Regions from separate parts of the Novosphingobium kaempferiae genome, predicted to be linked through region 1. Evidence: riboswitches for the same ligand, from Rfam matches in the RefSeq annotation. Region 1 holds a riboswitch; each other region holds the start of a gene.

Region 1 (7,129 bases):
AAGCCTTCGCCCATCGCCTTGAATTCGACGTTGTTCGGGAAGGCATCGAAGACGGCCTTCTCGCCCGTAGTCATCGCGCCCTTCACGAACTGGACGACGCCCACCTTCTTCCCGTGCCCGATCATGCGCACCACCATGCCGAGCGCGGCGGTGGTCTTGCCCTTGCCCTTGCCGGTGTTGACGATCAGCAGGCCCTTTTCCACGGTCTTGCCCGCCATGATGCGGTCGTGCGCGGCCTGCTTCTTCTTCATCTTCTCGGCGTGCTGTTCCTCGGTACGTTCAACCATTTGAGGCTCCTGAGACTTGCGCGAGCAGCAGGCCCGCACTGTTCGATCGGGGTTTCCAGAGGCCGCGCTCCAGCGCCTCGGCCAGCCGCGCGGCGGTTTCGCGCAGGGCTGCGGGGTTGGCCTGCGCCATGAAGTCGCGCACGGCGTCATCCTCGATGAAGGCGGCGTGGACGGCGTCGAAATGGTGATCCTTCACCGCGCTGGTCGTGGCGGCGAAGGCGAAGAGGTAGTCGACCGAGGCGGCGATCTCGAACGCGCCCTTGTAGCCGTGGCGCATGACGCCCGCGATCCACTTGGGGTTGGTGACGCGCCCGCGCACGATGCGCCCGATCTCGTCCGCCAGCGTGCGGATGACGGGGCGTTCGGGGCGCGAGTGGTCGTTGTGATAGGACAGCGGCGCGCGGCCCTTGAGGTGCTCCACGGCGGCGGCGATGCCGCCTTCGAACTGGTAGTAGTCGTCGCTGTCGAGCAGGTCGTGCTCGCGGTTGTCCTGGTTCTGGACCACCGCGTCGGCCTGCGTCAGGCGGGCGGCGTAGAGATCGCGCTCGGCATCGCCCTCGATCCCCGCACCGTAGGCATAGCTGCCCCAGTCGAGGTAGACGTTCGCGAGGTCGGCACGGTCGTGCCACAGCTTCTCGTCGATCATTGCCTGCAGGCCAGCGCCATAGGCACCGGGCTTCGATCCGAACACGCGGGCACCGGCGCGGCGGGCGGCGGTGGCCTCGTCTTGCCCTTGCGCCGCGAGCAGCGCTGTTTCGGCGCGGTGGCGAGCGGCGGCGGGGTTGTCCTCGTCGCTTTCCTCCAGCGCCATGACGGCGCGGGCGGCGCTGTCGATCAGGTCCATCTGCTCTGGGAAGGCGTCGCGGAAGAAGCCGGAGACGCGCAAGGTCACGTCCACGCGCGGGCGGCCGAGTTCGGCCAGCGTCATTATCTCGAACCCGGTGACGCGGCCGGAGGTCCACTCCCAGCGCGGGCGCACGCCCATCAGCGCAAGAGCCTGCGCGATGTCGTCGCCGCCGGTGCGCATGTTGGCGGTGCCCCATGCGGAAAGGGCGATGGCCTTGGGGTATTCGCCCTCGCGCTGGAGGTAGTCCTCCACCAGAAGCTGCGCCGAGCGCTGGCCGAGATCCCACGCAACGGCAGTGGGCACCGCGCGGGTGTCTACCGAGAAGAAGTTGCGCCCGGTGGGGAGCACGTCCGGGCGGCCCCGCGTCGGCGCGCCGGAGGGACCGGGCGTGACGAAGCGGCCGTCTAGGCCCGCGAGCAGGGCGGCAGTCTCGGCATGGCCGCAGGCATCGACGCGCGGGGCGAGGTTCGTGGCGATGGCGTGGAGCACTTCCTCACTCCTCCCCCTTGATGGGGGAGGGATACGAAGGCTTGGCGACGCGTCGCCTAGCCGAAGTTGGGTAGGGGTGAGAGGCTCAGCGCTGCCCTCCGTCACCCCCATCCAAGCTTCGCTAGCTCCAGAGGGAGCAAGCTGCGCTATCCTTCCCCCATCAAGGGGGAAGGGCAGTGCGTCCACCCATTCCGCCGCCAGCAGTTCCAGCCGCTCCACCGTATCGCCCAGCGTGCGCCAAGGCTCGTCAGACACCGCCACCAGCGCCTCCGGCCTCGGCCCATCCCACGGGTCCGCCATGCGGCAGTCGAGCGGATCGAACCCCAGCGCGAAATCCTCCGCCATCGCCCGCAACAGCGAAGCCTGCCCCGGCCCGTCATACCCGCGCGGCGTCCGCGCCAGCGCCACCAGCAGGTCGCGCCGCAACCGTCCCTCCGGCGACTGCCCGAAGACGTGCAGCCCGTCGCGGATCTGCAGTTCCTTCAGCTCGCACAGGTAGTTGTCGATGGCGGACAGCGCATCGTCGCCGTCGCCTTCCGCCCCGGCATCCTTGTCCAGCCCCTGCGAGCGGGCGAGGTCGATGATGTCGCGCCGCAGCCGCTCCAGACGGCGCGGGTCCATCCCGGCCGCGAGGTAGTATTCGTCCACCAGCGCTTCGAGGTGTTTGAGCGGGCCGTAGCTTTCCGCACGGGTGAGCGGGGGTGTCAGGTGGTCGACGATCACCGCGCCGATGCGGCGCTTGGCCTGCGTGCCCTCGCCGGGGTCGTTGACGATGAAGGGATAGAGCTGCGGCAGCGGCCCGGCGCAGATCTCCGGGAAGCACTCGGACGAAAGCGAGACGGCCTTGCCCGGCAGCCATTCGAGATTGCCGTGCTTGCCCACGTGGACGAGCGCCTGCGCGCCGAACTGCCGCTCCAGCCAGACGTGGAACGCGAGGTAAGCGTGCGGCGGCGGCAGGGCCGGGTCGTGGTAGGTTTCCTTGGCGTCGATATTGTGCCCGCGCGCAGGCTGCACCGCGACGCAGACATTGCCGAAGCGGTGGACCGGCAGGCGGAACGCGCCGTCCTTCACGAAAGGATCGGCCGAGTGTGCGCCCCAGCGTTCGGTCATCGCGGCGCGGGCGGCTTCGGAGACATGAGCGAAGGCAGACTCGTAATCGGCCAGCGTGAGCGAAATCTCGCCCGGACGGTCGAGCGAGGTCAGGTCGTTGGTCACGCCGCCGGTCATCAGCCGCATGAGGGCCTGTCCGTCAGTAGGCGCATCGCCGATGTCGTAGCCCGCAGCGCTGAGGCTGGACAGGATCGATGCCGCGCTGGCAGGTGTATCCAGCCCCACGCCGTTGCCGATCCGCCCATCGCGGTTGGGATAGTTGGCGAGCACCAGCGCCACCTTGCGCTCCGCCGGAGCGGTGCGGCGCAGGCCCGCCCAGTTGGCGGCGAGGTCTGCCACGAAGGCCACCCGGTCCGGCGCGACGCGGGGGACGACGATGCCGCATTTGGTCACGTCGTCGAAGCGCTCGGCGGCCTTGAAGGCGACGGCGCGGGTGAACAGGCGGCCGTCCACTTCGGGCAGCGCCACGTTCATAGCAAGGTCGCGCGGGCCGAGGCCGCGTGCGGCGCTGCGCCAGTCGGCTTCCTCCACGCCCGCGAAGGCGACTTGCAGGATGGGGCAGTCGGCGCGCTCCAGCACCCCGCCGACACGCGGTTCTCCCGAGGACGAGGAGGCAAAGCTGGTGGCGTTGACGATGACATCCGGCGCGATCTCGGCCATGACGCCGCCGAGCCAGTCGATGGCGAAAGGCTCGCGCAGCGCACGCACATGGACGGCGGCGACGTTGAACCCGCGCGCCTGCAACGCGGCCACCATCGCATCCACCGCGTCGAGCGTGCCTGCGATCATCAGCGCGCGATAGAACACCAGCAGCACGACCGGCGCGTCCGGTTGCCACGATGCGCGCAGGTCGGCCAGCGTCGGGCGGTCCACGCCGGGCAGGTAGAGCCCCGCGTCGGCCACCGGCACTGGATCGTCGGGCTGGCCGCAATCCTCACCGATCAGCCTTGCTGCGGTGCGCAGGAATGACAGCGCATTGGCGCTGCCGCCCTGCCGCAGATAATCGCGCAAGTGCTCGGCCGTCTCGGCGGGGAGGGTGGAGGCGACCGTCAGTGTCGGGTCGTCCTCGCGCCCGTCGGCAATGGCGGCGAAGGCGATGCCGCGCTCGCGGGCGATCAGCGCGATCTCGTCGATGCCGTAGGGCCAGTAGCTCTTGCCGCCGAGCAGCACCACGCAGACGAACCGGGCGTGGGCGATGACCTTCTCGACATAGAGATCGACCGAATAGGGATGCCGCAGTTGCAACAGGTTGGCCAGCCGCACGCTTGGGCCGCCCTCCGGCAGTTGCGCCGCCGCCTTGGCGAAGCAGGCAAGTTCACTGTCCGCCACCGTCAGGATCACGATGTCGCCCGGCGGCTGGTCGAGGTCGATCGCCTCCTCGCCGTTGGAGATCGTGCCCGGGGTAGCGGATAGCAGGTGCATCAGAGCGCGCCCCTTTGCTCGTCATTGCGAGTGGCGAAGCCGCGAAGCAATCCAGCGGGGCGCAAACCGCTTTGGATTGCTTCGCTATGCTCGCAATGACGAAGCGTGGGGTGCATGGCCAGGTTTACGCCGGAACCGAAGCCAGGACGCCCGCCAGCGCGGCTTCGATGGCAGCGCGGTCGAGGCCCTTCTGGCCGATCACCACCAGCTGCGTGCGGCGCGGTTCCTCCGCCTTCCATGCGCGGTCGAAGAAGTGCTGGATGCGCGGGCCGACGGCCTGCACGACGAGGCGGCTGGGCTTGCCCGCCAGCGCGACCATGCCCTTCACGCGCAGCACGTCATGCGCGGCGATCTGGTCTTTCAGCCCCGCCAGCAGCGCGTCGAGGTTGGCCACTTCGCTGCCGTTCAGGATGAAGGTGTCGAAGTCATCATGATCGTGATCGTCGTCGAGGCCGTCGATGTGCGACTTGCGGCTGTCGAGGTCGTCCTCCGCCGCCGCGACGATGCCGAGCAGCGCGGCGATGTCCACCGCGCCGTGGTCCGCGCGCACGATCTTGACGCCGGAGCGGGTCTCGGCGGCGACGGTCTTCTCGACTTGCGCGAGCACATCCGCATCGACGAGGTCGGTCTTGTTGAGCACGACCATGTCGGCGCAGCCGAGCTGTTCCTCGAACAGCTCCTCCAGCGGGCTGTCGTGGTCGAGGTTGGGATCGGCGGCGCGAGCGGCGGCGAGCGCTTCCTCGTCCGTGGCGAAGCGACCGGCGGCGACGGCATCGGCGTCGATCAGCGCGACAACGCCGTCCACCGTCGCGCGGGTGCGGATGTCGGGCCACTGGAACGCCTTGACCAGCGGCTTGGGCAGGGCGAGGCCGGAGGTCTCGATGATGATGTGGTCGGGCGGCGTTTCGCGATCGAGCAGCTTCTGCATGGTCGGCAGGAAGTCGTCGGCGACGGTGCAGCAGATGCAGCCGTTGGCCAGTTCGAGGATATCGTCCTCGGGGCAGGCTTCGTCGTTGCAGCCCTTCACCAGTTCGCCGTCGACGCCGACGTCGCCGAACTCGTTGATGACGAGCGCGAGGCGGCGGCCCTTGGCGTTCTGCAGAAGGTGGCGGATCAGCGTGGTCTTGCCGGCGCCGAGGAAGCCGGTGATGACGGTGGTGGGTACTTTGCTCAAGGCTCTTCTCCCGCGCCGGCGACGTGTCGCGGCGGGGCGTACCGTCGGGCAGACGACGGCGCGGGCAGGGGCGACGGACAGGCGCGAAGACGCCCGACGACCATGCTCGCTGCGGCCCCGAAGCCGCATGCGTGTCGTCGCTCAGACGGTGAACCGTGCCCCGGCCATCCCCTGGACCAAAGCAAGAGCGACCAGACGCAGGCAGGTCTCCTGGCTCGCGGGTCAACGCATCGATGCACGGCCTTCCCGAAGCCTCGCATGTCGCAGCGTCCGGCCTCAGTGGCTGCTTCCCCGCGGAGTGTGGGGGAAGCGATGTGCATCGCGCTCACCGCTTACAGTTGCAGGGACAGCTGCGGATTCGAACGGCGAACCGTTCCCACCGCCTTCCCTTTTAAGCCCCTTGCGGGGCACCGGCGCGATCTTCGTCCGGGCTCGCGCCCGGTCTTCACGGCGGATACCGGGGCGTAGGGGGACGCGCAAGTGCCCTGTTGCGGCAACCCTTCGCGCCTGCGAACATTGCACCGTCAAGCTTTTGAAGGAGATGCCGTTTTGCCTGCCCGCCGTTCCGTTGCCCCGGTTATTGCTCTGGCGATAGCGTCCAGCTTCTCGGTTCCCGCCAGCGCCGATCCGATGCTGGCCGACTTCTCCTATGGCCGCCCGGTGCAGCGCTTCGGCTTCACCAGCCAGAACGAGACGCTGGAGATGGCCTATCTCGACGTGATGCCGACTGCGAAGGCGAACGGGCGCACGGCGGTGCTGCTGCATGGCAAGAACTTCTGCGCGGTTACCTGGGATACGACGATCAAGGCGCTGACCGGCGCGGGATACCGCGTGATCGCGCCCGATCAGGTTGGCTTCTGCAAGTCCAGCAAGCCGGATCGCTACCAGTACGGGCTGCACACGCTGGCGGCGAACACGCATGAACTGCTCACCCGGCTGAAGGTCGAGAAGCCGGTGATCGTCGGCCACTCGATGGGTGGGATGCTGGCGATGCGCTATGCGCTGCAGTATCCGGGGGACGTGTCGAAGCTGGTGCTGGTCAACCCGCTGGGGCTTGAGGACTGGCGCGCCAAGGGCGTGCCCAACACCACGGTGGACAGGCTCTATGCGGGAGAACTGAGGACCACCCGAGAGAGCATCAAGGCCTACCAGCAGAGTACTTACTATGCCGGACAATGGCGCAGCGACTACGACCGCTGGGTCGATATGCTCGCGTCGATGTATGCTGGCCAGGACGGCGCCATCGTGGCGTGGAACCAGGCGCTGACCTCGGACATGGTGTTCAACCAGCCGGTGATCCACGAGATCGGGCGCATCGCCGTGCCGACCGTGCTGATGATCGGCGAGAAGGACAACACCGCGCTCGGCAAGAACCGCGCCGACCCGGTGCTGCGCGCGATCCTCGGCAATTATCCCAAGCTGGCGCGCGAGGCGGCGGCGCGCATTCCGGGATCGAAGCTGATCGCCTACCCGGAATACGGCCATAGCCCCCAGGTACAGGCGCCCCAGCGCTTCCATGCGGACTTGCTGAAAGCGCTGGAGTAAGCTGGCGCGCTTACCGCGCCGGCAGGATCCTCGCCTGGCATTCGCCGAAGCCGATGGTCGCACGGCCAGGGGCGGATGCGGTGGCGGTGATGACGATCTCGTCGCCGTCCTCAAGGAACGTGCGCGTCTCGCCGCTCGGCAGGGACAGCGGCGACTTTCCGCCTTCGGACAACTCCATCAGGCTGCCGTAGCCTTCGCGCACGGGCGCTGAAATCGTGCCGGTGCCGAGCAGGTCGCCGGTGTTGAGGTTGCAGC
Region 2 (7,129 bases), 2.2 Mb from region 1:
GACAGTGGCGTGACGCCGGACACCGACCTACCTAAAGGGGCGATAGTGTCCGCCGTCGCCTATCCGGTGGCGCGCTCGGAAGGCCGGTGGCGGGCGATGATCGACGTACGCTCCGCCGCTGTTGCACAGGCGCAATTCAGACTTTTCCTAAAGCGCGGCAACTCCGCGCTCAGTGAGACCGTTATCAAGGCCATCGAAACATGAGTGCGACGCCCATGAACCATTCGCCGATGCTTCCGGCCGAATCGCCGATGGCGATGCCGATCCAGAACCTGTGGGGCAATCCGCCCGGCGCACGCGAGGTTCTGACCGCGCCGCACGGCATGCTGGTGAAGCGCCTGCTGCTGCTGGCCCTGACGGCGGTGATCGGTCTTGCGGCGTCGAGCACGGTGCGCATGGAACTGTCGCGTGATGGGCTCGACTGGGTCGAAGTGGCGCTGCTGGTGTTCTTCGTGCCGCTGTTCTGCTGGATCTCGTTCGGTTTTGTGACCGCGACGATGGGCTTCCTCAAACTCATAACCGGCGAACATCCGGGCTTCACCGCACTCCCCAGCCCGGCCTCCAGCCTGCGCCACAAGACCGCCGTGCTGATGCCGGTCTACAACGAGGGCGTCGAGGAAGTCTTCGCCCGCGTGCGCGCCATGGCCTACTCCATCGCCGAAGCGGGCGGCGCAGCGTGGATCGACTTCTTCGTCCTCAGCGACTCCAACCCCTTCCACGGCAAGCGCGAGGAAGCGGCCTGGCGCGAACTCGCCGATCATGCACCGATCAAGATCTACTACCGCCGCCGCGAGAAGAACATCGCCCGCAAGCCCGGCAACATCGCCGAGTGGGTGAAGCGCTTCGGCGGCGCCTACGAGAACATGCTGATCCTCGACGCGGACTCGATGATGAGCGGCGAGACGATCGTCGGCATGGCCTCGATCATGGAAGAGCGCCCCTCGATCGGCCTGCTCCAGACGGTGCCGATGATCACCAATGCCCGCACGCTGTTCCAGCGCTGGATGCAGTTCGCGAGCGAGGCCTACGGCCCCATCGCCAGCGCCGGGCTGCTGTGGTGGTCGGGCTCCGAAGCCAACTTCTGGGGCCACAACGCCATCGTGCGCACGCGCGCCTTCGCCGAAGCCTGCGGCCTGCCCGAACTCCCCGGCAAGGCCCCGTTCGGCGGCCATATCCTGAGCCACGACATGCTCGAATCCGCCCTGCTGCGCCGTCGTGGCTGGGCCGTTCACATGGTCATGATCGGCGGTTCGTATGAGGAATTCCCGCCCACGGTGGTCGACATGGCCATCCGCGACCGGCGCTGGATGCAGGGCAACCTGCAGCACCTCCAACTGCTCGGCGCGTCGGGCCTGCACTGGGCCAGCCGCCTGCACCTGCTGATCGGTGCCTCGGCCTACCTCACCTCGCCAGGCTGGCTGCTGCTCATCCTGACCATGATCGGTCAGGTCGCGACGCAGGGCACCGGCGGGTTTGTCACCCTCGCCCCGCCGAGCGTGCTGGCGCTGACGGTGATGCTGCTGTTCGGCCCCAAGATCATGGGCCTGATCTGGATGCTTGCGGACCGCGAACGCCGCGCCAGCTTCGGCGGCACTACCGCCGTTCTCCGCTCGGTCGCGCTGGAGACGGTGCTCGCCATGCTGCTCGCGCCGATCACCATGGTGACGCAGACCAAGGCGCTGCTGGGCCTGTTGCTCGGCATCTCGGCGGGCTGGAACACGCAGACCCGCGACGCTCGCCGCATCACCGTGCGCGAAGTCCTGCCCGACCTGCGCGAGCACCTGCTGCTCGGCGCGGCGCTGGCGGCAACGGCTTTCCTCGATGTGACGACCGCCATCTGGCTCTCGCCGATCATCGTCGGCCTGTTCCTCTCGCCATGGCTCATCAGCTTGTCGTCGAGCGAGAATCTCGGCCAGAAGGCCGGGGCCGCGAAGTTCTTCCGCGTACCGGAACCCGGCATCGTCGAGGCTGGCCCCACCGGCCCGCGCGAGGAGCCCGAAGTCCTCGCCGCCAAGGGTCAATCGCTGGTCGAGGCCTGACCGAACAATTGCGCCACGGCGAGCGGCGCGGAGGGGAAGTAGCCGTGCATGTAGCTCGCCGTGAGCGAGCCCACGCGATAGAGCGCTTCCCCCTCGCGCCCGTCCGGAGTCCGGGCTCTTAGGTCGGCGGAAAGCGCCGTTTCCAGCCGCGAATAGTGGAAGGTGTGGCCACGCAGGGTGCCGCCCGGCAGGTCGATCTCCTGCATGCCCAGCGCGGCAAACCGGGGCTGCATTGTCGCATCACCGGGCAAAATTCCCAGCATTTGCGCGCTTCTCCCTTGGCGGTCAGTCAGGTAAGCGCAGGTATAGAGCATCCCCCCGCACTCGGCGAGAATCGCCTTGCCCTGCGCGTGATGCGCACGGATCGCCGCCAGCATCGGCGTGTTGGCCGCCAGCCGGTCGAGGTGCAGTTCGGGATAGCCGCCCGGCAGCCATAGCGCATCACATTCGGGTAGTTCGGCGTCGTACAGGGGCGAGAAGAACGCGAGGCTCGCGCCCGCCCGTTCCAGCCATTCGAGGTTGGCGCGGTAGATGAAGGCGAACGCCTCATCCCGCGCGATGGCGATGCGTCGCCCCGATAGATCAGCGCCGATTTCCGCCGTTCCCGGCGCAAAATCGACCGGCGTTGGCAAGTGCAGCACGGTATCCGGCAACAGCGCGGCGGCACGGTCCAGCCGCTCGTCGAGGTTAGCCACTTCCGACGCCTGCACCAGACCGAGGTGTCGCTCGGGCAGCGTCACCCCCGCCTCGCGCGGCAGATGGCCCAGCCATTTCACCGTGGACGGCACGCCCGCCTCCAGCAGTTCCGCATGCCGCGCGGAGCCGACGCGGTTGGCGATGACGGCATGGAGATCGACGCCTTCCCGGTACGTCGCAAGGCCATGGACCAGCGCGCCGAAAGTCTGCGCCATGGCCGAACCGTCCACCACCGCCAGCACCGGAAGCGCGAATTTCCGCGCCAGATCGGCCGCGCTGGGGGTGCCGTCATATAGGCCCATCGCCCCTTCGACGAGGATCAGGTCGGCCTCCAGTGCGGCTTCATGGAGCAGCGCGCGGCACTGCGCCTCGCCGCACATGAACAGGTCGAGCTGGTGGACCGGAGCGCCGCTGGCGACTTCGAGCACCATCGGATCGAGGAAATCCGGGCCGCACTTGAACACCCTGACCCGGCGTCCGGCGTTGCGGTGGCGGCGGGCGAGGGCGGCCGTCACCAGCGTCTTGCCTTGCCCCGAGGATGGCGCGGTGACGAGGAGGGCGGGACAGGATGCTGTGGCGATATCGGTCATTTCCCGCGCGGACCTATGGTTTCCGGCAGGTCGGCGCAAGCTTTGGGCTCTTGCAAGGGGCATCACCGCACGATAGTTGCCCCCTCGCGACAGGTTCCCCGCGAGGGGATCAAAAGGGAACGCGGGTGTAATGCCCGGGCTGCCCCTGCAACTGTAAGCGGAAGAGCCGTTCGCCACATGCCATTGGGGGTGCAAACCCCTGAGAAGGCGGCGAAAACCGGTGTTGACCCGTGAGCCAGGAGACCTGCCCGTCGCAGTCGTTCTTCGACCGGACAGGGTGTGCCGGGCGAACGGGGGAAGCCATTCCTCGCGCAACGACAGCCATCGCTCCGGCGGCCCGACGGGCATGCGGGAGGCGTCGCGCTGTCCGTCTGCGCCCGCCCACCCCTCGCATTCCGACAGGCCGACGGAGCACCGCCGTCCGCATGAAGGAATGCAAGTGAAACAGTATCTTACCTCTACCGCAGCCACCCTCGCGCTGCTCTTTTCGGCCAATCCGGCCCAAGCACTGAACGGCACCGAGGCCGCACCGAACGTCCCTGAAGGCGCACCGGAGGCCACCGACAACATCCTCGTCAGTGCGCTGCGCACCCCGGTCGCGGTGGAGCGCGTTTCCGCCACCGTCACCGTGCTCGACGAGTCCGCGATCGTCGCCCTGCAGCCGATCGCGCTCACCGATGCGCTGCTGCGCACCCCCGGCGTCTCGATGTCGCGCAACGGTGGCTACGGCACCACGACCTCGCTGCGCATCCGCGGCGCGGACTCGGGCGAGACCGTCATGGTGATCGACGGCATGCGCCTGTCGGACCCGTCCGCGACGGCAGGCGGTTACGGCTTCTCCAACCTCCTGCTCGACGATGTGGACCGCATCGAGATCCTGGGCGGGCCGCAGTCGATCCTGTGGGGCAGCGACGCGACCGGCGGCGTCGTCAACGTGCGCACCCGCCGCCCGACCGCGCCGCTCGAAGGCAGCTTCGCAGTGGAGGCGGGCACGCACGACACCATCTCCGCCCGCGCCGGGGTGGGCGGCTCGTCCGACCTCATCGACTGGCGCCTGTCCGCCTCGCGCTTCACCACCGACGGCATCTCGGCCCGGTCGAACGGAACCGAGGATGACGGTTTCCAGCGCAGCGCCGCCAGCGGCACCGTGACCCTGCGCGTCGCCCCCGGCGTCAGCGTCGATCTGCGTGGCTACTGGGCCGATGCGACCAACGATTTCGACGGCACTTCGGGCGACACCCTCGCCTACGGCAAGACGAAGGAGTGGTCGGGCTACGCGGGCGTCAACTTCGCGCTGCTGGACGGCAGGCTGGTGAACCGCATCGCCGTGCTCCAGAACGAGACCGACCGCGAGAACTACGACCCCACCCGCTCGATCCGCCAGATCACCTTCGACGCGCACGGCCGCCTGCGCCGCTACGAGTACCAGGGCACGCTGACGCTGAACGACGCGGTGCAGGCCGTGTTCGGGGCCGAGCGCGAGGAGCAGCGGATGACCACCGCATCCCCCGCCAACAACGCCGCCCCTTATGCGCTGAAGCCCTATGCGGTGGACATGGACAGCCTCTACGCCGAACTGCGCGTGACGCCGCTGCGTGGCCTCACCCTCGACGGCGGGGCGCGCTACGATCACCAGTCGCGCTTCGGCGGGCAGACGGTGTGGAGCGCGGGCGCGGCCTATACCCCGAACGAGGGCGCGACCGTGCTGCGCGCCAGCTACGACGAGGGCTTCAAGGCGCCCTCGCTCTACCAGATGTACTCGATCTACGGCACCGCCGGGCTCGCCCCGCAGAAGGCCAAGGGTTGGGAACTGGGCGCCGAGCAGAACTTCGGCAAGGCGCTGCGCTTGTCCGCCACCTGGTTCGAGCGCGATACCGACAACCTGATCGACTTCGCCTATTGCCCCACCAGAGGCACGCTGCCCGCCGAGTGCTACATCCCCGGCACCACCACCAGCCGCTTCGGCTATTATGCCAACGTCAAGGCGGCGACCGCGCGCGGCCTCGAACTCGCCGGATCGGCGCGCCTCGGCGTCCTCTTCGCCGAGGGCAACTACAGCTGGACCAAGGCCGAGGACCGCACCGAAGGCGCCGCCACCTACGGCCGCCAGCTCCAGCGGGTGCCGCGCCACATGGCCAATGCCGAAGCGGGCGTCGATCTGCCGCAAGGGCTTCGCGCCAGCGTCGCCGCGCGCTACTCGGGCAGGACGTTCAACGCCGCCACCGGCACCGCAACCTTGCCCGACTACTGGCTGATCGACCTGCGCGCCCAGATGCGCATCAAGGAGAACCTCATGCTGCAAGGCCGCGTCGAGAACCTGACCGACAAGGACTACGAGACGGCGGCGGGTTATTCCGCGCTGGGTCGCACCGTCTACGTCGGCGTGCGCAGCCGGTTCTGATGCAAGGGGTGTCCTTCCCCGCCGTTCATCATGACCGGCGCCCAGCGGCCATGGATTGCCGCGGCCCTGCGGGCCTCGCAATGACGAGCTTGGAGGCGGACACCTCCCGTCCCAAACCCCCGTCGCCCCTGCGAAGGCAGGGGCCCATCGCCCTTCTCGCCGCGACACCTTGCTCACCGCGAGGCGGCAAGCCCGGATGGATCCCTGCCTTCGCAGGGATGACGGGCAGTAGGGACAGGGCACCTCGTCATTGCGAGCGCAGCGAAGCAATCCACGGCGCACATCGCGGCACAAAGCAGGCCCGAACGGAGATCCCACCATGCTGACCCCCGTCACCCCCGGCCCCTCGGTGGTCGTGTGCAACACCTGCCGCCTCAGCGCCGACGAGCGCGAGGACGGCGAGGGCCAGCGCGGCGGCGCGCTGCTCGAAGCGGCGATGCGCGCGGTGCAGGATGCCGACCCGACGCTTCGGGGCGTCGAGGTCCAGTCCATGCCCTGCCTCTTCGCCTGTTCGCGCCACTGCACCGTCCACATCCGCGCGCCGGGCAAGGTCGGCTACGTGCTGGGCGACTTCACCCCGGACGAGCATGCCGCCCGCGCCATCCTCGAATATGCCGCGCGCCATGCGGAAAGCGAGCATGGCCGCGTGCCCTTCCGCGAATGGCCGCAAGGCGTGAAGGGCCATTTCATCACCCGCACCCCGCCGGAAGGCTACGTCTGCACATGATCCGTTTCGCCGATCCCGCCGCCTTCGCCGCCGCGCTCGCCACCCTGCCGCAGCCCGACGTTGAGGCGCGCGCCGCCGCGCTCAGCCGCCAGTCGCGCCTCACCAAGCCCACCGGCGCGCTCGGTCGGCTGGAGGACATCGCGGTGTTCATGGCGGGCTGGCAGGAACATGAGCGCCCCGTCGCGGACCCGGTGCAGGCGGTGGTCTTCGCCGGCAACCACGGCGTCACCGCGCAGGGCGTCAGCGCCTATCCCCCCGAAGTGACCGTGCAGATGGTCGCCAATTTCGAGGCGGGCGGCGCAGCGATCAACGCGCTTACCCGCGCCTGCGCGGTGCGGCTGTCGGTGGTGGCGCTCGACCTCGACCGGCCGACCGGCGACATCACGCTGGAACCGGCGATGAGCGAGGCGGAGTGCCTCGACGCGCTGAACCGGGGCGCGGCGGCGCTCGATGCAGACACGCGGCTGCTGCTGGTGGGCGAGATGGGCATCGGCAACACCACGCCCGCCGCGGCCCTCTGCGCACAAGTGCTCGGCGGCGCGGCCCACGACTGGGCCGGGCGCGGCACCGGGATCGACGACCACGGCCTTACGCGCAAGGAAACGGCGGTGGAGGCCGCGCTGGCACTCCACGGCGCGCACTGCGGCTCCGCCTTCGAGACGCTGCGCCGCCTTGG
Region 3 (7,129 bases), 2.3 Mb from region 1:
TTGCCGATATCATGAGTGACGAGGTCGACCTGGTCGATCTTCAACGCGTCGAGCAGACCGGCCATGTCGGACCCCTGCGTCTTCTTGTCGTAACCCGATGCAGGCTTGGCGGAGAGGCCCATGCCTCGCAGATCGGGCACGATCACGGTGTGATCGCGCATCAATTCACGCGCAAGCGGCGCCCACATGTCGCCCGTCTCGCCATAGCCATGGAGCAGCAGGACCGCCGGTCCCTTCCCGCCGATCCGCACATGCAGCGTCGTCCCGTCGGTCGGGATTTCCTTCGTCTGGAAAGCGGGCGGAAAGACGAAGTCCTGGGCGGCGGCCGACAATGGTACCAGCGTCATGCCGCACAGCATCAAAGACAAGGCAAATAGCTTCATGATCTCCCCCCATCCGACGTCAAAAGTCCGGTAGATGGCTGCATGCCTTGCTTGGCACCGGCTCGCTCTTGATCTTATGCTTGGGCCGAAACGATCAGGGTAGGTCGGAAAAACCGAACCAATAATCCGGGAAAGGCGAACCATGAAGCTAGACGGTCTCATCGCTTTCGTGACGGTGGCGGACTGTGGATCCGTCAATGCAGCGGCGCGGCAGCTTCGCCTGTCAAAGTCGGCAGTGAGCGAACGACTGACCGAACTGGAACATGCGATGGGCGCCCGGTTGCTGAGCCGCAACAGCCGCCAGCTTGCTCTGACGGAAGACGGCATGGCACTGCTCGATCGCGCGCGGCGGATCGTTGCGGAGACGAACGAGGCCAAGGAGGATCTGGCGCGGCGGCGAGGCGAAATATCAGGACCGCTGCGCATCGCCGTGCCGCGCGCCTTTGGCGACCTGCATCTCGGACCGATCCTCTATGATTTCATGCACCGTTATCCGGACGTCAGCGTCACCGCCGACTTCGACGACCGGATCAGCGATCTGGGCAGCAGCTTCGACGCATTGGTGCGGATCGCCCCTGCGGATCTCCCAAAAATGGCGAGCGAACGCCTTACCATCAGCCGCCGCACTCTGGTGGCCGCCCCTTCCTATCTGGATCGCCACGGCCGGCCGGAAACGGTCGATCAGCTGGAGCAGCACAAGGCCATTCACTATATGGAGCGCGGCCCCGACGACTGGACGTTCAAGGCCGAGATTGAACGCGTCGTCGCACGCGTTTCGCCAAGGCTCCGGGTCACTTCCTGTTATGCCATGCGCGACGCGGCCATTGCGGGCCTCGGCATTGCGTGGCTTCCGACTTTTCACAGCTACAGGGCGGTCAGGGACGGGGCACTTGAAATACTGGAGATTGGCGTCGATCCCGATGTGACTCCGATCAAGATCGCCTATCACAACGGGCCTGGGCCGTCGGCCAAGATGCGGGCACTGATCGATCATCTGAAACTGGGCTTCGGCGATCCGCCCTATTGGGATAACGGCCTGAACTTTCAGGCAGCCGCAGCCGTGTAGATGTCGGGGGATCACCACCGACCCAACTGAGATAGCGACGAGCGCCTCGTTGATCGACTGAGCGCGGCGGCGCGGACCGGCTAATCCGGCGCCACGGACGACCTGCGAAAACGCATCGTGCCTTCCGGTCGATGCAGGGTCAGCCCGTCCGTCGAAATGTCCGCGACCACTCCGGTCAGGTCGGCAACCCCGAAATCGTTGGGGATCAGGTCGAACGTCGCGACGGTCCCTGCCCGCGCATCGAGAGGCAATCGTTCGGAGCGCAGCCGATAGCCTGGCATCGCGAAGGTCACGAAACGCGGGACACGCGTTTCGTCCGCAGGAAGCTGCCACGCGCTGCCATTTGTGTAATCCTGCAAGGACTCCCCGCTGTCGAAATCGATCCGGAAATCGACGCCCGGCACGTCGGCACCGTTCGGAGCCACAACTCTGAACGCAAAGGGCTCGCCCGGAGCGACGTCGACGCGCCCGGCTGTTATCGTCGGCGCAACGGGGCGCGGGTCGCTAGTCAGTTCGATGTGGCCGCCAGCCTGCACCCAGCGCCCTTTCGCCCGTTCATCAAGCGAGCCGACCGTCAGACCATATTCGAACGTTCCGTCTTCGTTGAGCCGGATACCCGCCACCAGCTCCATTTCGGAATGCACGTATTCACCCGCCGGCGACATTGCCTCGGATTGCGCAGGCACCGATGCTGAGGGTGAGGACTGCGCGACGGCGGACTGCAAGGGTGAAAGCGCAAGCAAAAGCGCGGCGCTGCAACGCCCGATTTTTACCGATCTGACTGCCAAAACCCATCGCTCCTGTCAGTTCTCACCGGACCTTAGCCGGCACCGGACTATTTGCTTCGTTGAATTTGTTCTGAAATCCTGTTCGCGTACTGGTCTTTTCAATCCGGCTTCGACACTATGCGAAGACGAAGGGGGAAGTCGATGCGTAAGAGGTACTCTGGCTGGGCGGCCTTGCTCGCGTCTGTTTCCGTCTCGCTGGCGGCACAGGAAGCTCCCCTCCCCACGACGCCGAATACACAGGGCGACCTGTCGATCACCATCTACAACAGCGACGTGGCACTGGTGCAGGACATACGCACGCTGAACCTCGGCAACGGGCGCGTGCGGCAGGACTTTCCGGACGTCAGCGCCCAGATTCGCCCTGCGACGGTTTCGCTCACTCGCAGGGCGGCCAGCAGGTCGTGTTGACCTCCAAGGCGATCGACGGCACCAAGGTTTCGGCGACCGCGCTCGACGTGACGACGGCCGCGCTCGCCGCGACCACGCTCACTAACGTCGACGCCGCGCTGACCGACGTGAACGCTACCCGCGCCTCGCTCGGCGCCGGCCAGAACCGCCTCGAATCGGCGATCAACACCCTGACCAACACGGTCACCAACCTGTCGGACGCCCGCAGCCGCATCGAGGACGCGGACTATTCGTCCGAGACCACGCAGATGGCCAAGGCGCAGATCCTCTCGCAGGCCTCCACCGCCATGCTCGCTCAGGCCAACCAGAGCCAGCAGAACGTCCTCTCGCTGCTGCGCTAAGAGACTGAGCCGGACAGCAGCATAGAGCCTCCCGTCCCCCGGAAGGCCCGGAAAGCCCGGCGGCTACCCATGGCCGCCGGGCTTTTTGCATTCCTCCCCCACCGGGGGAGGGGGACCATGCGAAGCATGGTGGAGGGGCACCATCGGGATCGCGTGCGCTCCAAGGACAGCACCTTCTCGGGCGCGCGCCGCAAGGTCGGGTGATCCGCCGCGTGCCCATCCACCACCCCGTCCCGGGGAGGAGCTACCCCTCGCTGCGCACTTCGACCGCATCGAGCCCGCCCCAGCGCCAGATTGCCCAACTCACCAGCCAGCACACCACGAACAGCCCGATGATGAGGAAGCCGAGCGTGTTGAAATGCTCGGACAGTGCGCTAGCGCCGGACCAGACGCCGCCTTCCAGTCCGAACTTCTCGGACAGCAGCGCCGCCGTCTGGATCGATCCGATCACCAGCGCCACCATGGCCGAGATCGCGGTAATGACGATGTTGTAGTAGAGCTTGCGCAGCGGCTTCACGAAGGCCCATTCGTAGGCGCCCAGCATGATGACGCCGTCGGCGGTGTCGACCAGCGCCATGCCTACCGCGAACAGCACCGGGAACACCAAGACCGCTCCCAGCGAGATGCCGTCCGCTGCATGCGCGCCCGACAGGCCGAGGATGGCGACTTCGGTGGCGGTGTCGAATCCCAGCCCGAACAGGAAGCCGAGCGGGGCCATGTGCCATGCATGGTGCACCAGCCGGAAGACGGGGCGCAGGATGCGTGCGATGAGGCCGCGCCCCGCAAGCAGCATGTCGAGGTCTTCCTCCACATACGTCCCGCCGCGCCGCACCTGCTGGAAGCGCTGCCAGACACCGCGCAGGATCGCGAGGTTCATGATGGCGATGACGAAGAGGAACGTCGCGGATATCACCGTCGCGATCACCCCGCCCGAGCGGCCGAACGCCTCGAAATCGTCGAGCGTGCTGGCGGCGAGCGCGATGGTGGTTGCCGCGATCAGGACGATGGCGGAGTGGCCCACCGCGAACCACAGCCCCACGGTGATCGGGCGCTGGCCCTCCTGCATGAGCTTGCGCGTGACGTTGTCGATCGCGGCGATGTGATCGGCGTCGACCGCGTGGCGCAGGCCGAGGCTCCAGGCGAGCAGCGCGGTGCCGAGCATCACCGGGTTGGCGTGGAACAGGCTGAAGGCCCAGCCCCATGCCAGCAGGTTGGCCGCGACGAGCGCGGCGAAGAGCACGCCGATGCGGCTCTTCAGGGAAGCAGCGCCGCGTGTCGGCGCGGGCGAAGAATATCGGGAAGCCAAGTGTCATATCCCCGTCGGCGTCAGCGATCCTGACGGGGAGCCTGCCGCGCCCGGGAACCCCTTGCGCGACTCGGCGGATTGATGCCGGACGGACGCCGGTCAGCGCCCGGCATCGCCTGCCGGTGCGGCCCCCGCCGCACATGCGTCGCTCAGACGGAGTGTTCCGTGCCTTGGCCAACCCCTGGGCCACGGCAAGAGCGACCAGACGCCGGCAGGTCTCCTGGCTCATGGGTCATCGCTTGATGCATGGCCTTCCCGGGCCTCGCATGTCGCAGCGTCCGGCCCAGTGGCTGCCGGCGTCCCCCTTCGGTCGCCGGCCTATGCATCGCGCTCGCCACTTACAGTTGCAGGGACAGCCCCGGATTCGAGGGGGAACCCCTCTCACCGCGTTCCCTATTAAGCCCCTTGCGGGACACCGGCGCGATCTGTCGCCAGGGCTCCGAACGGAACCCTGACGGAGGCGTTCGTAGGCCGGGGAACGCGCGGCGGCAAGAGGGGCTATTCGGCGATGTTCATCGCATAGGTGCGCCGGGCGAAGCGCCAGCGACCTTCGTGGCGGACCAGTTCGTCGTCATAGCGGGCGGCGAACTTCATCACCTTGCCCTCGATCCGCGCGATCTCGCGGACGTGGCAGCGCGCGCTCGCGGTGTCGCCCGCGACGTGGATGGCACCGGGCATGGCGAAGAAGACCATCGCGTCCATCGTCGTGAACAGGTCGTCCCATGTCCGCGACAGGGCTTCATGGCCCCGCACTTCGGCATGGATGGTGGTCCAGATGGCGTCGGGCGTCCAGCAATCGAGCCACTGCGCCTTGTCGATGCGCGATGCGGCGTCGGCGTAAGTTTCCATCAGTTCGCGGATGGCGGCGCGGTCCTCCGTCGGGCCGGAGAAGGCGGTCATGCGGGGAACTCGCCGATGGTGAGGGTGTAGTCGCGGCGGGCGAACTTCCATTCTCCGTCGATGCGCACCAGCGCATCCTCGTAGCGGCCGCAAAGCTTGAACACCGCGCCTTCATGCGTCTGCACGACTTCGCGGGCATAGCTGCGCACGGCAGCGGCATGGCCCGCGATCTCAATCGAGCCGATCTCGGCAAGGAAGGCGACCGCGCTCCAGTCCTTCCACAACCCGTCCCACGTTTCCGCCAGCGCGGCGTGGCCCTCGGCATCGAACAGGTGGCTGGTCCAGCGGCCCTCAGGCGCGAAGGTGGAGAGCCACAGCGCCCGGTCCCCGCGCCAGCTGGCGTCGGCGTAAGTGCCGTACAACTCGCGGATGGCGAGGCGGTCCTCGACCGGGCCGGTGAATGGCATGGCGTGCTCTCTCCCCTTTTGGCGGGGAGGGTGGGGTGGGCTGCGGGATCAGGCAAGCAAGGGGGGATCGCCGGGGCGCATTCTTGTTCGTCGTCCCGGGCGCGATCCGGGACCGCTGGCTGTGAACAGCCGACCTGCCGTTGTTCCGCCGGGGGCTTCGACAAGCTCAGCCTGAGCGGGAGCACCCACTTTCGTCATTGCGAGCGTAGCGAAGCAATCCAGCAGTAGCGCGTAACGCTGGATTGTTTCGCTACGCTCGCAATGACGGAAATCTCTATTTTCCGCTCAGGCTGAGCTTGTCGAAGCCCCATCGGCGAGGCACCGCCTAAAGACGGCCAGCGGTCCCGATCTGCGCCGGGATGACGGCATTCTGCCCTCCACTCCCGTCGCCTCTGCGGAGGCAGGGGCCCATCAGGTCTTTCGCCACGACGCCTTGCTCACCGTGAGGCAGCAAGGCTGGGATGGGCCGCTGCCTGCGCAGGGGCGACGGGGTGTTTTGGGAGGAGAGCGCCCCCCTCAATCCATCAGCGTGATCGAAATCCGCCGGTTCCGCGGGTCATGCGGATCGCCGGGGATGAGCAGTTCGCGGTCCGCCACGCCCTCGATGCGGCGGAAGCGGTCTTCGGCGATGCCGTCGCGCATCAGGGCCTGACGGGTCGCCTCGGCGCGGCCGGCGGAAAGCGACCAGTTGTTGCCCACGGTGCCCGGTCGGTAGGGCAGCGCGTCGGTATGGCCGCGCACGGTCAGGCCGCCGTTGGAATCCTCCAGCGCCTGCCCCAGCGCTTCGAGAAGGTCGCTCGCCTCGCCGGTCAGCACCGTGGTGCCCATGCGGAACATCGAGAAATTGGCGTCGTCCACCAGGTCGATGCGGATGCCCTCGGTGGTGTCGACCATGCGCACCTGCCGGGCCAGCTTGCGCAGGCGTTCGGTAGAGGCGAGCTTCCTTTCCACCGCCGCGCGGGTGCGCTTGGCGCCTTCCTTGGGGCCGCCGGTGGCATCGCGCGGCACGGTGATCGCCTTGTTGCCGCTGCCGCCGGGATGCGGCAGCTTGTCCTGCGCGGTCAGCGACGTGCCGCCGAGCAGGCCGGTGCCGGATCCCGACCCGGACTTGAGGTTCTTGACCAGCGTGGGCGAGAAGTAGTCGGCGATGCCCTTCCTCTGCTTCTCGGTCGTGGCGCCGAGGATCCACAGCAGCAGGAAGAACGCCATCATCGCGGTCACGAAGTCCGCATAGGCGACCTTCCACGCGCCTCCGTGGTGACCGCCCGCGACGACGGTCACTTTCTTGACGATGATCGGCCGGACCGGCTCTTCGGGCTTCTTCGCCATAGGCTACTTGCCGCGCATCGCGTCGAGCAGGTCGGACAGGCTGGGCCGGAACGCATGACCGAGGCCCGAGCGTGCGCTTTCGACCACCAGCGGTTGCGGCCAGCCGTGGAGGCTGGCGATGATGACCTGCTTCACCGCGTGGAAGATCTGCTCGTCGGCTTCCAGCACCTGCTTGAGACGGCCCGCCATCGGCGCGACGAT
Region 4 (7,129 bases), 2.4 Mb from region 1:
CGCGGATAGTCCTTGCCCATCGCGGTCGCAGGCGGCGGGGTCAGTGCGCCCTTGTAGGGACCGCCCTGATAGTTCTCGTCCGCAGGCATGGCTGGACGCGCGGCCTGGTTGGCGGTCTTCGGATCGGGCACCCCCGCCGTGGGTACGCCCGGTCCCGGAGGATTGGCCTGCCCGGCAGGCGTCGCGGGCGTTTCGCCCTTCATCTGCTGGATCACCGAATTCCACGCCATCTGGCGCTGTTCCGGCGTCATCTTGTAGATCTGGCCACGCTGGTCGGCGGTGAGCGCCCAGTAGCCCTTCTGCTGGTCGGTATTCAGCGTCCAGTAGTAGACCTTGTAATCGTTGGGCCAGCTTTCGTAGTCGGCCTTCTGCGCCGGGGTCCACGTATCGAACATCGCCTGTTGTTCGGTGGTCAATGTCGGCGCGGTGGTGGGAGCAGCAGGCGTCGGCGGCGGGGTCGGCATTTCGGTGGTCGCGGGGTCGGCAGGGGCGCTCTGGGCATGGATGGCGGCGGGAATCACCGTCAGGCCCAGCGCGGCGGAGCCGGCGAGCAGCAGCATGTTACGCATTTCTCACTCTCCGTGGTTTGTCTTGCTGTTCAAACGACGAAACCCGCCGGCGATTGTTCCTGAGCTGCGACGAAGCGGGCTTGCACCGGGCCACGCCGTTCCCTAGTTGTTCACGGTGAACAATCTGCAAGCCCCCTCCCCTGACGGCCACGGCGATCCGCTGATCGACGGCCTCAACGAGCCGCAGCGCGAAGCCGTGCTGACGACCGAAGGCCCCGTGCTGATGCTGGCGGGCGCGGGCACCGGCAAGACGGCGGCGCTGACCCGCCGCCTCGCCCATCTCGTCCGCAGCCGCCTTGCCTGGCCGAGCGAGATCCTCTGCGTCACCTTCACCAACAAGGCCGCGCGCGAGATGCGCGAGCGTGTCGGCCACCTCGTCGGCCCGGCGGTGGAGGGGATGCCCTGGCTCGGCACGTTTCACGCGATCGCCGCGAAGATGCTGCGCCGTCATGCCGAACTGGTGGGGCTGCAGAGCAACTACACGATCATCGACACCGACGACCAGCTGCGCCTCCTCAAGCAGCTGATCGTGGCCGAGGGGCTGGACGAGAAGCGCTGGCCCGCGCGCCAGCTGGCGGGGTGTATCGACCGCTGGAAGAACCGCGGCCTTAATCCCGCCGACCTCGACGCCGGGGAGAACGAAAGCTACGCCAACGGCAAGGGCCAGAAGTTCTACAAGCTCTATCAGGATCGCCTGAAGGCGGTGAACGCCTGCGATTTCGGCGACCTGCTGCTCCACATGCTCAACATCCTGCGCACCCACCGCGACGTGCTGGAGCAGTACCAGAACCGCTTCAAGTATGTCATGGTGGACGAATATCAGGACACCAATCAGGTCCAGTACCTGTGGCTGCGCCTGATCGCGCAGGGTCGCCAGAACATCTGCGTGGTCGGTGACGACGACCAGTCGATCTATTCCTGGCGCGGCGCGGAAGTGGCGAACATCCTGCGCTTCGAGAAGGACTTCCCCGGCGCCAAGGTCATCAAGCTGGAGCAGAACTACCGCTCCACGCCGCAGATCCTCGCCGCCGCATCGGGCCTGATCGACGAGAACACGCAGCGCCTCGGCAAGACCCTGTGGACCGAGCGCCATGCGGGCGACAAGGTGCGCGTCATCGGCGTCTGGGACGGGCCGGAGGAAGCCCGCCGCGTCGGCGACGAGATCGAACGGCTCGAACGCGAAGGCGCCCCGCTCGACCAGATCGCCATCCTCGTACGCGCGCAGTACCAGACTCGCGAGTTCGAGGATCGGTTCATCTCGATCGGCATGAAGTACCGCATCGTCGGCGGCTTCCGCTTCTACGAACGCGCCGAGATCCGCGATGCGCTGGCGTACCTGCGCGTCATCGCCCAGCCCGCCGACGACCTCGCGTTCGAACGCATCTACAACGCCCCCAAGCGCGGCCTCGGCGCCAAGGCGCTGGAGGCGCTGCACCGGCTGGCGCGCAATCGCGGCATCCCGCTGTCGAACGCCGCGATCGAGATCGCCGATACCGACGAACTTCCCGCCCGCGCGCGCAACACCTTCCTCGCCCTGATGCGCGACTTCGCGCGCTGGCGCGACCTGTCGGCCACCGAAGGCCCCGCCGACCTGCTGCGCACCGTCATGGACGAATGCGGCTACACCGACGCGCTGCAGGCGGAGAAGACCGCCGAGGCCAACGGACGGCTGGAAAATATCGCCGAACTCGCCCGCGCCATGGAGGAATACGACAGCCTCGGCGACTTCCTCGAACACGTCAGCCTCGTCATGGACAACGAGAATGCGGCGGACGAGGAGAAGGTCACGATCATGACCATGCACGCCGCCAAGGGGCTGGAATTCGACAACGTGTTCCTGCCCGGCTGGGAGGAAGGCGTGTTCCCCTCGCAGCGCGCGCTCGGCGAAGGCGGGCTCGCCAGCCTGGAGGAAGAGCGCCGCCTCGCCTACGTCGCGATCACGCGGGCGCGGCGCAAGTGCACGATCCTGCACGCCGCCAACCGGCGCATCTACGGCCAGTGGACCAGTTCCATCCCCTCGCGCTTCATCGCCGAACTGCCCGAGGAGCATGTCGACAGCGAGACCACGCTGTCCGGCGGCGCCTCGCTGTGGCGCGCGCAGTGGTCGGAGCATACCGATCCCTTCGCCGACGTCGCCCGCATGCAGCCAGCCCGCACCATCACGCGCGGCCCGGGCTGGCAGCGCGCGGCGGCTAAGGAATACGACGCCACGCCAAAGCGCGTGGTCGAAAGCACCCGCAGCGCCGCCAGCTTCGCCGCCAAGCCACGCACCGACATCGCCGTGGGCGCGCGCGTCTTCCACGAGAAGTTCGGCTACGGCGCGGTGATCGCGCAGGAAGGCAACAAGCTGGAGATCGAGTTCGAGCAGGCCGGCAACAAGCGCGTGCTCGACAGCTTCGTGAAGCCGGCTTGATAATTCCTCCCCGAGCTTGTCTCGGGGAGGTGGCAGTCACGTAGTGACTGACGGAGGGGGAATTTCCTGAACTCTCCCCCTCCACCACCGCTTCGCGGCGGTCCCCCTCCCCGAGCAAGCTCGGGGAGGAACATGTGCCCTCCCGATCAACCCCAATTACCGCGCCTGCGATCACCGGCAGCCCCGCAGCGATTGCCTCTCCCACCTCGCCCTGTACACTGGTTCAACACGAACGAGAGTAACAAGCGAGAGGTATTGGGAAGTGCTCAAATCAGCAGACGGCGGCCTGCGCCCGGTGCCGTTCCCGATCGACGATCCCGAACGCATCCCGGTAAAGCGCTACTACGACGCGGAATTCTATCAGGCGGAGCTGGACCACCTGTGGCCCCACGTCTGGCAGATGGCCTGCCGCGAGGAGCAGATTCCCGAGGTCGGCGACTGGATCGAGTACGAGAACGTCGGCAAGTCGGTCATCATCGTGCGCACGAAGACCGGGGTGAAGGCATTCCACAACGCCTGCCGCCACCGCGGCGTGCCCTTCGCGGGCGGATCGCCGCTCGGCTCCTCGCACCCGACCGCGCACGGCAACTGCGCGAAGTCCGGCTTCGTCTGCCCGTTCCACGGCTGGCGCTGGAACATGGATGGCGAGAACACGCTGGTCTACGGCAAGTACCTGTTCTCCGAACGCCAGATGGACGAGGACGACATCAACCTCATCCCCTGCCGCGCCGAAGTCTACGGCGGCTGCGTGTGGATCAACCATGACCATGATGCCCCCTCGGTGCGCGAGAGCCTCGGCCCCGTCGCCGAGCGGCTGGAGGCGCACAACCTCCACAAGCTGAAGGCGGAATGGTGCTACGGCACGGTACTCCCGGCGAACTGGAAGATCGCGATGGAAGCCTTCATGGAGGGCTACCACGTCATGCAGACGCACCCGCAGCTCCAGCATGCGGTGCCGACCATGTACGATTCGATGTACGCGATGGCGGAAAACCCGGACCGCCACCCGATGCTCGCCGATCCGGCGCTGACCATCGAGGAGAACATAGCCGCGCAGATCAAAAACATGGAACTGCTCAGCGAAGGCATGGCGGGCATGCTCCACGAGAAGGAAGTGGAGATCGCGAAGTCGCTCCAGCACGCGACGCAGGGACTGCCGGAGGACAAGGGGCAGGCCATGATGATGTGGCTGGGCATGGTCATGCATCAGGTCAGCGCCCAGCTGAAGGAGCGCGGCGAGCCCATCCCGGACCTCATCTCGGTCGCGCAGTCGGACCCGGTCAACGCGGTGGAGTTCCTTTTCCCGCACTACTTCCTGCTGCCCTACTTCAGCTCGATGTCGGCCTACCGCATCCGCCCGCTCGGCCCGGAAAGCTGCTTCTTCGAAATCTGGTCGCTGACCTTCTTCCCCGAGGGGCAGGAGCCCGAGCCGGTCATGGAGCCCATCGTGCTCCCGTTCGACAGCGCGGAATTCCCGCCGATCCCGCGGCAGGACTATTCGAACATCCCGATCCAGCAGAAGGGCCTGCACGCCAGCGGGTTCGAGTTCATGCGCCTGTCGAGCCGCGTCGAGGGGCTCATCAGCAACTACCAGCGCATCATCGACGGCTACCTGGCAGGCGTTCCGGCCGAGAAGCTGGCCGCCGCCAACAACAAGCTGGGCGGCAACTTCGATGGCGGGATCGAAGACCTCGGGTTCTGATCCCGGCGCTTGTCCCAAAATCCATCGCCCCTGCCTGCACGGGGGCGATGGTCCGTTACGCCATGCCGATGCCCGGCCCGGCGTGGCCACCCTCCCCCTTTTATCCGCTTGCACGACGTCCCCGCGCGACGTAACGCACGCGATGTTGCGAACGGACATGAGTCCAATCGCAACATCGATCGCGCCGGTGCTCCGAAAGGAGCTTAAAAGGGAACGCGGTGAGAGGGATCATCCCTCGAAGCCGAGGCTGTCCCTGCAACTGTAAGCGGTGAGCGCGATGCATATCGCGGCAGGCCAAGGTGCCCTGCCGCAGCCACTGGGCCGGACGCTAACTCCTGCGAGGCCTGGGAAGGCCGTGCATCGAGCGATGACCCGCGAGCCAGGAGACCTGCCAGCGTCCGGTCGCTCTTGCCTTGGTCCAGGGGATGGCCGCGGCACGGTGTACTCCGTCTGAGCGACGAACTTGCGGCCAGGCCGCAACGGCGGGTTTCGCCGGTCGCTCGTTCGCGCCCGGATTCCGCCGCTGCACTCGCGCGGGGATCGCCCTCACGCGGGAACCTGTCCGTTCGACTGGGAAACGCAACGGGGGTATCATTCATGAATACGAGAACTTTCCTTTCGTCCGTGATCCGTGCGGGCGCTTCGTGCTGCGCGCTGGCCATGGCGGCGACTTCGGCCCAGGCGCAGGAAGCCGCCGATGAAGGCGCGCCGGACAGCGCCGAGAACATCGTCGTCACCGCACGCAAGGCCGGCGTCCTGCAACTCGGCCAGCAGGCCGACGCCTCCAGCCGCCTCGGCCTGACGCCGATGCAGACACCCGCCAGCGTCGACGTCATCACCAAGGAGATGATCCGCAGCCTCGGCGACCGCACCGTCGTTGCCGCCGCCGCACGCGCGCCCGGCCTCATCAACAACAGCTCGGCCTTCGGTTACTCGCTGAGTTCGCGCGGGTTCACCGGCTACACCTCGGTGATGCAGCTCTATGACGGGATGCGCGTCTACACGACCACGACGCAGACCTTCCCCGCCGACCCGTGGATGGCGGAGCGTATCGAGGTACTGCGCGGCGCGGCCTCCGTGCTCTACGGCGAAGGCGGCATCGGCGGCGCGATCAACGTCGTGCGCAAGAAGCCCAACACCGAAGAGTTCGAGGGCGAAGTGCGCCTCAGCGGCGGCTCCTTCGACACTTACGCCGCGGCAGGCGGCATTGGCGGGCCGATCGGGGACCGGCTCTCCTACCGCGTCGATCTCAGCCACAATCGCTCGGACGGGTGGATGGAGCGCGGCCGTTCGCGCAGCCTCGCGCTGTCGGCGGCACTGCGCTACCAGGCCAGCGACGACCTCGTACTGACGCTGACCCACGACCGGGCCGACCTCGACCCGACGATCTGGTACGGCACGCCGCTGCGCGACGGAAAGCTGGTCCGCGATATCCGCAAGCAAAACTACAACGTCGCCGACCGCTCTCTGCGCTTCGACGATGCCTGGACGCAGGCGAAGGCCGAATGGACACCCGCCGAGGGCGTGACCATCACCAACGTCGCCTACTACCTCACCGGCTTCAAGCACTGGCGCAATGCGGAGGGCTACGCCTGGTCCGGCGACCAGATCCGGCGGTCGAGCTACCTCGAAATCTTCTACAAGACCAAGCAGTGGGGCGACCGCTTCAACGCGGTGTTCGACCATACCCTGTTCGGACTGGAGCACCGCCTGAGCCTTGGCGGCGAGTACAACACCGGCTCGCTGCTGCGCACCGACAGTTCGCCCAACAGCCGCTTCGACCTCGTCGACCCCTACGACTACACGCCGGGCACGTTCCTCGACGGTACGTTCGGCACCCGGTACAAGTACAAGACCGATGTCGAGCAATGGGCGTTGTTCGGGGAGAGCCGCCTGTCGTTCTCCGACCGCCTCTCGCTGGTGACGGGCCTGCGCTACGACCGCCCGAAGACCGAACGGCACGACGCGCTCGACCCGACTGCGGACTATACCGCGCATTATCCCAGCACGAGCTGGCGCGCGGGGCTGGTCTACAACCCGGCCGACAACATCTCACTCTATGCGCAGTACTCCGCCGCCGCCGATCCCGTCACCGCCCTCCTCACCGCCACGCTCGCGCAGACCAGCTTCGACGTGTCGACCGGACGGCAATGGGAGGCCGGGCTCAAGGCGACCTTCCTCGACGGGCGCGGCGAGTTCACGCTGTCGGGCTACCGCATCGTCAAGAAGAAGATCCTCACCCGCTCAGCGAACGACCCCACGATTTCGGTGCAGGTCGGCCAGCAGTCGTCCTACGGCGTCGAAGCCTCGTTCGGGCTGGCGGTGACGAAGACCTTCAGCATCCTCGCCAACGGCACGATCCTCAACGCGCAGTACGACGACTTTACCGAACTCGTCGGCACCACGCTCGTCAGCCGCGACGGCAACATGCCCATCGGCGTCGCC

What was found. A riboswitch is a leader RNA that binds a small molecule or an ion and turns the genes downstream of it on or off. The one in region 1 is predicted to bind cobalamin.
Region 2: it holds a riboswitch for cobalamin, as region 1 does, so the genes downstream of both, LO787_RS25675 (TonB-dependent receptor plug domain-containing protein) here and cobW (cobalamin biosynthesis protein CobW) in region 1, are expected to answer to the same signal.
Region 3: it holds a riboswitch for cobalamin, as region 1 does, so the genes downstream of both, LO787_RS25940 (HoxN/HupN/NixA family nickel/cobalt transporter) here and cobW (cobalamin biosynthesis protein CobW) in region 1, are expected to answer to the same signal.
Region 4: it holds a riboswitch for cobalamin, as region 1 does, so the genes downstream of both, LO787_RS00640 (TonB-dependent receptor) here and cobW (cobalamin biosynthesis protein CobW) in region 1, are expected to answer to the same signal.

The regions. Positions count from the first base shown of each region.
Region 1 is NZ_CP089301.1:3,374,260-3,381,388, forward strand. It holds gene cobO (cob(I)yrinic acid a,c-diamide adenosyltransferase) at 1-287, opposite strand, end outside; gene cobN (cobaltochelatase subunit CobN) at 280-4,155, opposite strand; gene cobW (cobalamin biosynthesis protein CobW) at 4,280-5,329, opposite strand; cobalamin riboswitch at 5,513-5,759, opposite strand; gene LO787_RS15350 (alpha/beta fold hydrolase) at 5,879-6,874, shown strand; gene fahA (fumarylacetoacetase) at 6,885-7,129, opposite strand, start outside.
Region 2 is NZ_CP089301.1:5,617,888-5,625,016, forward strand. It holds gene LO787_RS25660 (OpgD/OpgG family glucan biosynthesis protein) at 1-204, shown strand, start outside; gene mdoH (glucans biosynthesis glucosyltransferase MdoH) at 201-2,039, shown strand; gene LO787_RS25670 (cobyrinic acid a,c-diamide synthase CobB) at 2,018-3,325, opposite strand; cobalamin riboswitch at 3,400-3,591, shown strand; gene LO787_RS25675 (TonB-dependent receptor plug domain-containing protein) at 3,759-5,726, shown strand; gene LO787_RS25680 (DUF1636 domain-containing protein) at 6,046-6,453, shown strand; gene cobT (nicotinate-nucleotide--dimethylbenzimidazole phosphoribosyltransferase) at 6,450-7,129, shown strand, end outside.
Region 3 is NZ_CP089301.1:5,669,689-5,676,817, forward strand. It holds gene LO787_RS25915 (alpha/beta fold hydrolase) at 1-527, opposite strand, end outside; gene LO787_RS25920 (LysR family transcriptional regulator) at 526-1,449, shown strand; gene LO787_RS25925 (hypothetical protein) at 1,530-2,237, opposite strand; gene LO787_RS25930 (hypothetical protein) at 2,379-2,645, shown strand; gene LO787_RS25935 (flagellin) at 2,639-2,986, shown strand; gene LO787_RS25940 (HoxN/HupN/NixA family nickel/cobalt transporter) at 3,231-4,292, opposite strand; cobalamin riboswitch at 4,486-4,727, opposite strand; gene LO787_RS25945 (nuclear transport factor 2 family protein) at 4,791-5,192, opposite strand; gene LO787_RS25950 (nuclear transport factor 2 family protein) at 5,189-5,599, opposite strand; gene LO787_RS25955 (flagellar motor protein MotB) at 6,116-6,928, opposite strand; gene motA (flagellar motor stator protein MotA) at 6,932-7,129, opposite strand, start outside.
Region 4 is NZ_CP089301.1:122,211-129,339, forward strand. It holds gene LO787_RS00625 (hypothetical protein) at 1-569, opposite strand, end outside; gene LO787_RS00630 (ATP-dependent helicase) at 685-2,982, shown strand; gene LO787_RS00635 (aromatic ring-hydroxylating oxygenase subunit alpha) at 3,245-4,684, shown strand; cobalamin riboswitch at 4,855-5,094, shown strand; gene LO787_RS00640 (TonB-dependent receptor) at 5,282-7,129, shown strand, end outside.